3 regions of the Exiguobacterium sp. Leaf187 genome follow, and region 3 is predicted to be linked to each of the others. Evidence: riboswitches for the same ligand, from Rfam matches in the RefSeq annotation. Region 3 holds a riboswitch; each other region holds the start of a gene.
What was found. Region 3 has a riboswitch for S-adenosylmethionine ahead of msrA (peptide-methionine (S)-S-oxide reductase MsrA). Riboswitches for the same ligand answer to the same signal wherever they lie in the genome.
Positions count from the first base shown of each region.

Region 1 (3,281 bases), on a different contig from region 3:
AGACGAATCAATTGTTCGGATGCAAGGACCTTTAACGCATCACGGACGGGCGAGCGACTGACTGAAAAATCAGAGGCTAATTTGTTTTCGGATAAAATGGTACCGCTTTCAATCTTTCCTGAAATGATGCGCATCCGTAGCTCGTGTGCGACACGATCTCCAGCGGAAGCTTTTGCTAACCACTTCAAGGGGTATAACAGTTCTGACATGGAATCACCTGATTTCTAAAGTGAGTATACTTGTATACAAGTTAGTATAAACGTTTTTTTCTAAAATGCAAACGCTTAACTTACATTTTAGTGATTCAAGCAGGAATCAGGAAAATGGTTTCCGATATGTTAGGGTGAAGGAGTAAGTAACGAATCGATTAGTTAAAAAGGAGGTAATGCATATGCATGTTTTAGTCGTAGGTGCCGGAGCAGTTGGAGGTTATTTCGGGGGACGTCTTGCTGAGAAAGGGGAACAGGTGACATTCCTTGTTCGTCCGAAGCGCTATGAACAATTACAAAAGACAGGGTTACAGATCACTAGTCCTCATGGTGATGTTATGATCACGCCTCAGTTAGTGACACGAGACATGCGACTGAATCACACATTTGATGTCGTCTTACTTTCGACGAAAGCCTATCACTTGGATGATGTCCTACAGGATCTTGCGCCATTTGTTTCGAGCGAGACGTACATCATTCCTTTGTTGAACGGCATGCAGCATATACGACGGTTAACAGAAGTCTTCGGAGGAGATCGAGTACTGGGCGGGCTTTGCTTCATTGAATCGACGCTTGATGCAGAAGGGCGTATTGTACAGACAAGCCCGTCGCATCGGCTATTGTTTGGTTCACGAACCGGTAAACCAACAGCGCGTTTAGAGGAGATTGCAACACGTTTTGCGAAAGCGAAGGCACCGATGGCGTACTCGATGCATATCATGGATGACATGTGGCAAAAGTACCTCTTCATTTCGACATTTGCGGGCGTGACGACACTATTTCGCTCTGCCATCGGTCCAATTCGCAAGGACCCAATTGGTCATCAGATGATTCAAGACGTCATGAAGGAAGCGAAGCAAGCGATGGAAGAACAAGGCGCAGTCTTTAATGACGATGTAGAAGCGGTCTTGCTGAAGCAGATGCATGCAATGGAAGACACGATGAAATCGTCAATGTTACGGGACATGGAAAAGGGTCAGCCCGTCGAAGTGAAACATTTCTTTAGTACGTTGCTCGAAACACGCTCTTCACGTCATCTTCAACTGATTGAATCTAATTTATGGATCTATCAAAAAAATCGGGAAATGCCTGTTGACTGAATTATCTGCATTCTGATATGGTTAGGAACAATTACATACTTATCCAGAGAGGTGGAGGGACTGGCCCTATGAAACCTCAGCAACAGGTCGAAAGATACTGTGCTAATTCCTGCGGGTGCTGCACCCGATCGATAAGATTTCCGAATTGTCGACCGACGCATCCGTGAGGATGCGTTTTTTGTTTGAAATAGGTGGAACGAGGAGGAAATGGATTCATGAAAACGAGCGGAGCATTTCGACGCAAGATGGAATCACGTCATCTGATCATGCTGTCGTTAGGTGGTGTCATTGGAACAGGATTATTTTTAAGTACAGGTTATACGTTGGAACAAGCAGGACGTGTCGGAACGATTTTATCGTATTTGATCGGAGCCGTTGTCGTTTACTTAGTCATGTTAAGTCTCGGTGAACTCGCCGTGCACATGCCGGAAACCGGATCATTCCATAAGTACGCAACGAAGTACATTGGACCTGGCACCGGTTATACAGTAGCCTGGCTCTACTGGCTGACGTGGACGGTCGCCCTTGGTTCAGAATTCACGGCAGCAGGCATTTTGATGCAACGTTGGTTCCCATCGATTCCGGTTTGGGTGTTCAGTGCCTTATTCGCTGCGATGATCCTTGGTATCAACGTCTTGAAGGTTCGCGTGTTCGCTGAAGTCGAGTTTTGGTTCTCCGCCATTAAGGTCGTGACGATCATTGCGTTCATTTTACTTGGTGCGGGAGCGATCGTCGGCTTCATTCCACTGCAAGATGGTAGCCCAGCCCCATTCTTTTCTTCCTTAACGGAAGGTGGATTATTCCCAAATGGTGCTTTCGTCATCTTCATGACGATGCTTGCCGTGAATTTTGCTTACTCGGGAACGGAACTGATCGGTGTCGCAGCGGGTGAAGCAGTCGATCCGAAACGGACGATTCCGCTTGCGATCCGGACGACGATCTTGCGACTCGTCCTCTTCTTCGTCGGTACGATCATCGTGTTAGCCGTCTTATTGCCAACGGATGGGAAAGGTGTACTCGAAAGTCCGTTCGTCGCCGTGTTCGAACGGATCGGAATTCCCTACGCAGCAGACGTGATGAACTTCGTCATTTTGACAGCGATTTTGTCGGCAGCGAACTCTGGACTTTACGCCGCCTCTCGGATGCTCTGGTCGCTTGCGAACGAACGTATGATTCCACGCTTCTTCGCCCAAGTGACACCAAGTGGGGTTCCACTTCGAGCTGTATTGTTCAGCATGCTTGGCGGAGGACTTGCCTTGCTGTCTAGCATCTATGCAGCAGGGAGTGTCTATATCGCGCTCGTCTCGATTTCCGGTCTCGCTGTCGTCGTCGTTTGGATGAGTATCAGCATTGCTCAGTATCGCTTCCGGAAACAATTTCTCCGCGAAGGGCATACGGTCGACGAATTGGTCTATCGCACACCACTCTTTCCATTCGTGCCAATCGCCGCTTTCGTCGTCTGTTTGATTTCCCTGATTGGTATCGGATTTGATCCGACACAACGAATCGCCTTGTACTGTGGTATTCCATTCATCGTGATCTGTTATGTCGTACATGCGTTCACGAATTCTTCTCAGAAACGGAGTGTTGAAGATGTCCCGAATCAAAAATCCAGTTGATCAACGATTACAGGAAGTTCCCTTTCTCATTTTAGATGGTGCCCTTGCAACCGAACTTGAACAGAAGGGATTCGACCTGAACGATCCGCTTTGGTCAGCACGTCTCTTAATCGAAGCACCGGAACAAATCGAACACGTCCATCGTGACTACTTTGAAGTAGGTGCTGATGTTGCCATCACTTCAAGCTATCAAGCAAGTATCGAAGGGTTCAAGCAACGTCATATCACGACAGAGGAAGCACAGGCGCTGATTCGACAAACGGTCACCTTGGCGCAAAACGCACGCACGCGTAGCGGAAAGCGTGACGCATTAATCGCAGGATCAGTGGGTCCTTATGGTGCCTACTTAGCAG
Region 1 covers NZ_LMPR01000011.1:188,547-191,827, reverse strand. Annotated here, with positions in the region: gene ASF99_RS15010 (GntR family transcriptional regulator) at 1-209, opposite strand, end outside; gene ASF99_RS15005 (ketopantoate reductase family protein) at 392-1,309, shown strand; SAM riboswitch class I at 1,346-1,447, shown strand; gene ASF99_RS15000 (amino acid permease) at 1,525-2,928, shown strand; gene mmuM (homocysteine S-methyltransferase) at 2,903-3,281, shown strand, end outside.
Region 1: another riboswitch for S-adenosylmethionine. It lies ahead of ASF99_RS15000 (amino acid permease); the one in region 3 lies ahead of msrA (peptide-methionine (S)-S-oxide reductase MsrA).

Region 2 (3,281 bases), on a different contig from region 3:
AATCCCAGCCTTACGCAACGCCGTGTATTGATTGACTTTGCTGACTTCTAAACGAAGCGCACGCGTTCCATTAAAGACAGTCCGGTCATGCTCTTCTAACCAAGCGAGCACTCCTTCCGTCAACTCCGGCGCGTAACGGTGCCCCCGCGTATGCGAAGAGGCACTCATGCGGCTGTAAAAGACGCCTTCTGGCGGCAGTTCATCCAGCGGAACAATCCCTTCATTCAAGTGCCACTCTTCATACGGTAACTCGAGTTCTTCGAGACGTTTGATGAGATGGTCCGTCCATTCTTGGTTTTCGTGGAGAATATGAATTTTTGTCATGATTGTTGACCTACCTTTCGTTTCGCTTCGACCAGTGGCATTACGTCACGGGCAAAGCGTTCCATTTCTTCGAGTTGTGGTGAGAATTGTAATAAGAGTAACGTGACACCAACAGCTTCGAATGCCAGAATGCGTTCAGCAATTTGTTCTGGTGTTCCGATTAAATTCGGACGTAGACCACGGTTCGAGACGGAATAATCGTTTCGTTCGACCTGTTGCTCCAGTTGCGATTTACTGATGAAATCCTGATAACCGGCATAACCAGCGCTGTCTTCCTTAACGTCCGTGATGCGTTGCCATTCAAGAAGTGCTTCTTCTTCCGTATCCCGACAAATGATGTAGGCAGCAAGACCGAAGCTCTCAAGCGGCGTTTGTCCCGTCGTTTCCCGGCGTACTTTCATGTCATTGATTTTATGGGCTACTTCTTCAACAGTACCCCCATGCATGACATAAGCGTCACAGTGTTCGACGATCGTCCGTTTTCCAGCTTCACTCTCTCCACCGGCGTAGAGCTTGATCCCTGGACGCTGGACTGGCTTCGGATGGAGTTCTGCTTGCTCGATCGTGTAGTGATGACCGGAGAAGCTATACGGTGACGCATCTGCCCATAGTCCCTTCATGACCGTGACGAACTCTTCCGTCCGAGCATAGCGTTCATCGTGTGCTGTGAAGATACCATTGTATTGTTTCGCTTCCTCTGCCCACCACGCTGAAACGACGTTGAGCGTAAAGCGTCCACCACTCAACTGATCGATGTTTGCCGCCATCTTCGCTGTCGTCGCTGGATTATGGAACCCGGGACGAACCGCTGTCATGATCTCAAGGCGTTCCGTCGTTGCAGCAATCGCTGCTGCCGTCGTCCATGCCTCAAGACTCGGTTCCTTGATGCCTTTGATATCATTCAAGTTCAATTCCGCAATCAACGTCGTCGAGAAGCCGATCCGTTCTGCTGTTTGTGCGACTTGTTTCGCATAATCGAAGGTCGGTGGCATCTGTTCATCCTCGACGTTACGTAACCATCCCCCAAAAATCGGTAACCAAAAACCATACTCCACTCCATCGTCCCCCTTATCATAAAAAAACGCTCTTTTCGAAGTTCGAAAAGAGCGACGGTATCTTGTCCTGTCCGCTCTTATCTTCGGAAGGTATCCCTTCCTGGAAGTAGCACCTTCCGCCACGGCGGGGTTGCTGAAGTGTCTTCGGGCCAGTCCCTCGACTTCTCTAGATAAGATGTGTTGCATTCATCGTACAAAATTCACTGAACTAAAGCAACCATTAAACCGTCTTTTCCAATCGGAATTATTTCGAGCATAAAAAATCCCGACATCGTGTCGGGATCCGGTATTAATATGGTGCGACGAAATCTGATGTTGGCTCTGGCGTTTGTTCACCACGAACACGATCATAGAATTTTGCAAAGGTAACACTGAAATATGGTGTAATCCACAAGAATGCTAGGCCGAGGGTAACGATTCCTAAAAGAGCCCAACCAATAAACGACAGTAGAAGAAGGAATGCTTCCATTTTATGCCCGTCCATCATTTTTCGGGAGCGTGTAATGGCCTCTAAGATACCAATCGATGGTTCATCTCGCAAAATATAGAACGTTAGCATGTAAGAAAATGATTTAATGATTCCCGGTACGACTAATAGCAGTAACCATAAGAAGATAAAAAAGAGTTGTACGATGGCTAGACCAATCACTTTGAAAAACATACCATATGGTTCAAATAAATCCGTCACTTTCGTTTCTTCTCCGCGAGCAATCGACATCGCAATCCAAGTCCAACCGACTCCGACCGGGATCAATAAAATCGATACCAACGATACGACGAGATCCATCGTATTAGCTGGTTCATCTATATCTGATCCAAATAATCCAGGCACACCTTGAATGATACTAAACAGAATAACTGTTAGGACTGCGAATCCCCAACGACCGCTGAGCGACTCCTTCGCTGCTTTTTTTAATTGAGATGACATGAGTAAGGTCCTCCTTGAAAAATAAGTTCTCACCTTACTCTACGGCTAATAACTTCTAATGTTTCACTGATTTTTCAATAATTTCCCCTCTTGTTTCTGTTTCAACCAAGCGCGCTCAAGTTGCCGCTCACACGCTGTATATAACGAACGTCGACCGTCGAGGCGTTCCATCGCGAATGGAATACCATGCTTTTTCGCCTGAGCGATGACATGTGCACTCGCTGCATGAGAGACACGGCTCGTCACGACGACGATCGCGTCCGTCTTTTTGGCGAGACAAGCAATCTTTTTCGCGGACTGTGCGTCCCCTGCTAGATGAATTAATTCGATCCCCGTCGGCACAAAGAACTCACGATAGACAGCGGTCTGTTGTTCGTTTCCAACGATAACAAGACGCATGCCTGTGAAGCGCGTGAAATCTAACGGTGTCTTATCAACGAAATCCATCAATTGTCCCGGTACGGCTGTTGTTACGATCGGTTCAATCGTTTGCTCTTTTGGCATACGGACGCGACGCTGCGCTTTTTTAGCTTTCGGCACTGGTTGCCGTTTCATTTTTCGTGCATACCGATTTGACTTTTTTGTTGTCACAGGCGTCTTCACTACCTGTTGTTCTATCGCTGACGGACGGTTGGATGATGCGTTGACGATCGGCTCTTCATACGTGAACGGATGCTTCCAAGCAATCGTTAATGTATCCTTCCGCCCCCGCCACATGACGAGATCGACAAGTTGCCCTGCTTCTAGTCGGAAATAGCGCATGTCTTCTACCGGTACAACATAATAGAACGATCTGCCCGACTCATCTTGCAGTGGACCATTCACCGTTTCCTCAATGATTCCATGTGCTTTGACGATTGCTTGTTCAAACACGACACGTTCCGGATTCTCTCTCATTCGCTCCGTCGAGACGACGGCTTCGATACGGCATATCTTTTTTTGATCATCCTGACGATCGACACGGACCCGAACTT
Region 2 covers NZ_LMPR01000011.1:162,286-165,566, forward strand. Annotated here, with positions in the region: gene ASF99_RS14855 (ATP-grasp domain-containing protein) at 1-324, opposite strand, end outside; gene ASF99_RS14860 (LLM class flavin-dependent oxidoreductase) at 321-1,379, opposite strand; SAM riboswitch class I at 1,454-1,556, opposite strand; gene ASF99_RS14865 (DUF975 family protein) at 1,669-2,307, opposite strand; gene ASF99_RS14870 (DUF2325 domain-containing protein) at 2,371-3,281, opposite strand, start outside.
Region 2: another riboswitch for S-adenosylmethionine. It lies ahead of ASF99_RS14860 (LLM class flavin-dependent oxidoreductase); the one in region 3 lies ahead of msrA (peptide-methionine (S)-S-oxide reductase MsrA).

Region 3 (3,281 bases):
ATGGATGACATACCATTGTTCAACAAATAAATAGGTTGATAGGGAGAGGGCAGAGCACATACTGGACCCCCATAAAAATAAAAAAGATCGATTTTTAAACAGCGATTGTTGCGTATCCATTTCAACAGGCAGCATATGGCACCTCCGGTTTAGACGTCGTCATTCTCAAATAGTGGTTCATCAATTGCAAAGGCAGTCGTCATGATATAGAAGTGTTTTTTATCTTCTTCGTCTAGTGAAGGGGACCGTGTGAACTCGTCCAATAGAGCACGATATTTGGTAGCAAATTGCCGAAAATTGGCTTCAGACATCGTCAGTTCCTTTTGAAGCGATAAGCTCATCCAGTCTTCAACGTTTGAAGAGACAGGAGAAAAAGCAGTAGTTGGAGCGGTGAGGACGCGTGTCTTTGCTCGGTCCAATACCTCAAGATACGACTGCCGGGTCGCTTCATTCGTCTCGACGAAGTTCAGTAGATGATCGGCAGGAATGTAGCCTCGAGCAATCGCTTGATAGTATTTCAATAGATTGCCGCCCTGTTCTTCCGTCCGGACGAGGCGAATCAAGTCATGCTTTTCAAGTTCTCGTACATGATAGAGGATCTTTGCGCGGGATAACGTCAGCAAGTGGGCTAACTGATGTACCGTATGTGGTTTTTCGACGAGAAACATGAGGATTTTTGTTCGTAACGGATCACTGATCACTTTTAACTGTTCATAGCTCTCTAATATGTGAATCGCTTTTTGTTCCATGCAATAATCTCCTTTTTAACCGGTTAATTTTTATTAACCGTAAAACAAAAGACTTCATTTGTAAACGATTACAAATTTATGTGAGGGTGTTGGTAAAGAAGACACCATTTGTTTACATACAAAAAAACTGACTCCAGTGACATCTCGGTCATCCTCCACTTTCTACTGGAAAGTAGGGGAAGAACGAGATGTTTGAAATCAGTCTCAGCTACTGTATGTGGTTCGAGGTGATTAGACCGTCGTCGTATCTTTCCATTCCTGCTCGATGAAAGCATCGCGACCAGAGGCAGCACGATCTTTTTTATAGTGTTCTGGATTTTTCTTATGGAAGTCTTGATGGTACTCTTCCGCCGGATAAAATTCAGAAGCGGCATCGATCCGCGTCACGATGGGTTGTTTAAAACGATTGCTTGCAGCAAGGGCGTCACGGGAAGCGATTGCTGCTTCATGCTGCGCATCCGTATGATAGAAAATCGCTGGTGCGTACTGCGTGCCACGATCTTGGAATTGACCTTCTGCATCCGTCGGATCCGTTTGTGGCCAGTAGAGTTCGAGCAGACGCTCGTACGGGAATAGGCTCGGATCAAACGTGATTTGGACGACTTCGAGATGTCCCGTCGTTCCTGTTTTGACTTGCTCATACGTCGGATTGTCGACGTGACCGCCCATGTAACCTGATACGATTCCCTCGATTCCTGGTAATTCTTCAAATGGTGTCACCATGCACCAAAAACATCCACCTGCAAATGTTGCTTTTTCCATCCGTCTCTTCCTCTCCGTGGGAAATTCCCATTGTATGTCTGACAGCGAGAAAAACGAAAACGACTCCTTCGCTTGGTTGCAAAAGGAGTCGCCGCTTTTTATCAACCAAAGCTTTCGCTTTGCTGGTCGTAGCACCTTGCTATACGCAGGTTGCTGGGACGTCATCGATCCAGATCTCTCGGTCCACTCTTGATAAGGGTATATGAAGTTGATGTCATTCGTTATCATTGTTGTGATGATACCATTCACATAGAAATAAAGTCAATCCTTAGGTTTCAAGGCACGTAAAACCGTCGCTCCGAGTGTTTTCGCACCAACCAATAACGCTTGTTCGTTGATCTCGTACTGTGGATGATGCTGTGGATGATTGATGCGACCGTCCGTATATCCGGAGCCGGTAAAGAAGTAACTTCCCGGGACGTGTGTTAGATAATGTGCAAAGTCGTCCGCCGCCATCATCGGTGTGAGTGACCGGACAGATGCTTCCGGTAAGAAAGAAGCAGCTTCCTGAACGAGTTTTGTCTCGTCCGGATGATTCCAAAGCGCCGGGTAACCCGTCGTGAAGTCAATCGAATAAGTAGCACCGATGCCGGCACACGTCGTTTTGGCGACAAGGTCGACTTCTTGTCGGAGCTGATGCCGCAGGGTTTCATTGAACGTCCGGATCTCCCCGACGATGCGTGCTTCACCCGTGACGATGTTCGGCGCCGTTCCTGCGTGGAAGGATCCGATTGCAAGAACAGCGGGTTCGAACGGATCGACCCGTCGACTGACAAGGTGTTGTAAGTTACAGACGAGTTGTGCCCCAGCGACGAGCGCATCTTTTGTTTTGTGCGGTGCCTGGGCATGCCCACCTTGACCATGAACGATGATTTCGAATTCGTCGATCGCACATAATGTATGTCCTTCCCGAAACCCAATCGTACCAACCGGTAAATCATTTTCGAGATGTGTCGCGAAAATCGCATCGACGCCTTCGAGAACGCCGGCTTCGATCATTTGGATGGCTCCGCCAGGAAAGACCTCTTCTCCATGCTGATGAATGATTCGAATCGTTCCTTGCAATTGATCCCGTAACGGATAGAGCGTAGCAGCAAGAGCCATCACCATCGCCGTATGCCCATCGTGTCCGCAAGCATGCATGACACCGGGATGGATTGACCGGAAAGCAAGTGTTGTCTCTTCTTGAAGTGGTAAAGCATCAAAATCTGCACGGACCGCAATCGTTGGGCCAGGGTGTTTGCCTTCGATCGTCGCAACGACACCACGACCTCCGACGGCTGTTTCGTGAGGGATGCCCCGTTCCGCGTAAAAGTTTGCAATTCGTTCTGGTGTGCGGACTTCCTGAAAAGAGAGTTCCGGATGTCGATGGAAATCACGCCGTAACGCGATCATCGTCGGTTCGAATTGTTCGAGTGCTTCAAAAAGTTGAGTTTGCATCTTCAAGCTCCTTTGACGTGTGTTTTTTCGTGAAAATGGGTACAGATACAGGTAATCACGAAAGGGGATAATGAAACATGGGAGAAATCGTCGTCAACGCTGTACTTACAATCAAAGCAGGACTCGCGGATCAAGTCTTTCCGATTTTAGAAACGGTCTATCATGCCGCACAAAAAGAGGAAGGATGCTTACGCTATTCCTTGCACCAATCGATTGAGGATGAGCATCAATTCATGCTGTATGAAGTGTATCGTGATGAAGAGGCGCTCGAAGCGCATATCGCATCCGATCACTATAAAGCATACCGTGAACAGATCGAGTTATACTTGA
Region 3 covers NZ_LMPR01000014.1:65,473-68,753, forward strand. Annotated here, with positions in the region: gene ASF99_RS16720 (MFS transporter) at 1-135, opposite strand, end outside; gene ASF99_RS16725 (winged helix-turn-helix domain-containing protein) at 150-749, opposite strand; gene msrA (peptide-methionine (S)-S-oxide reductase MsrA) at 981-1,511, opposite strand; SAM riboswitch class I at 1,607-1,710, opposite strand; gene ASF99_RS16735 (M20 metallopeptidase family protein) at 1,773-2,951, opposite strand; gene ASF99_RS16740 (putative quinol monooxygenase) at 3,029-3,281, shown strand, end outside.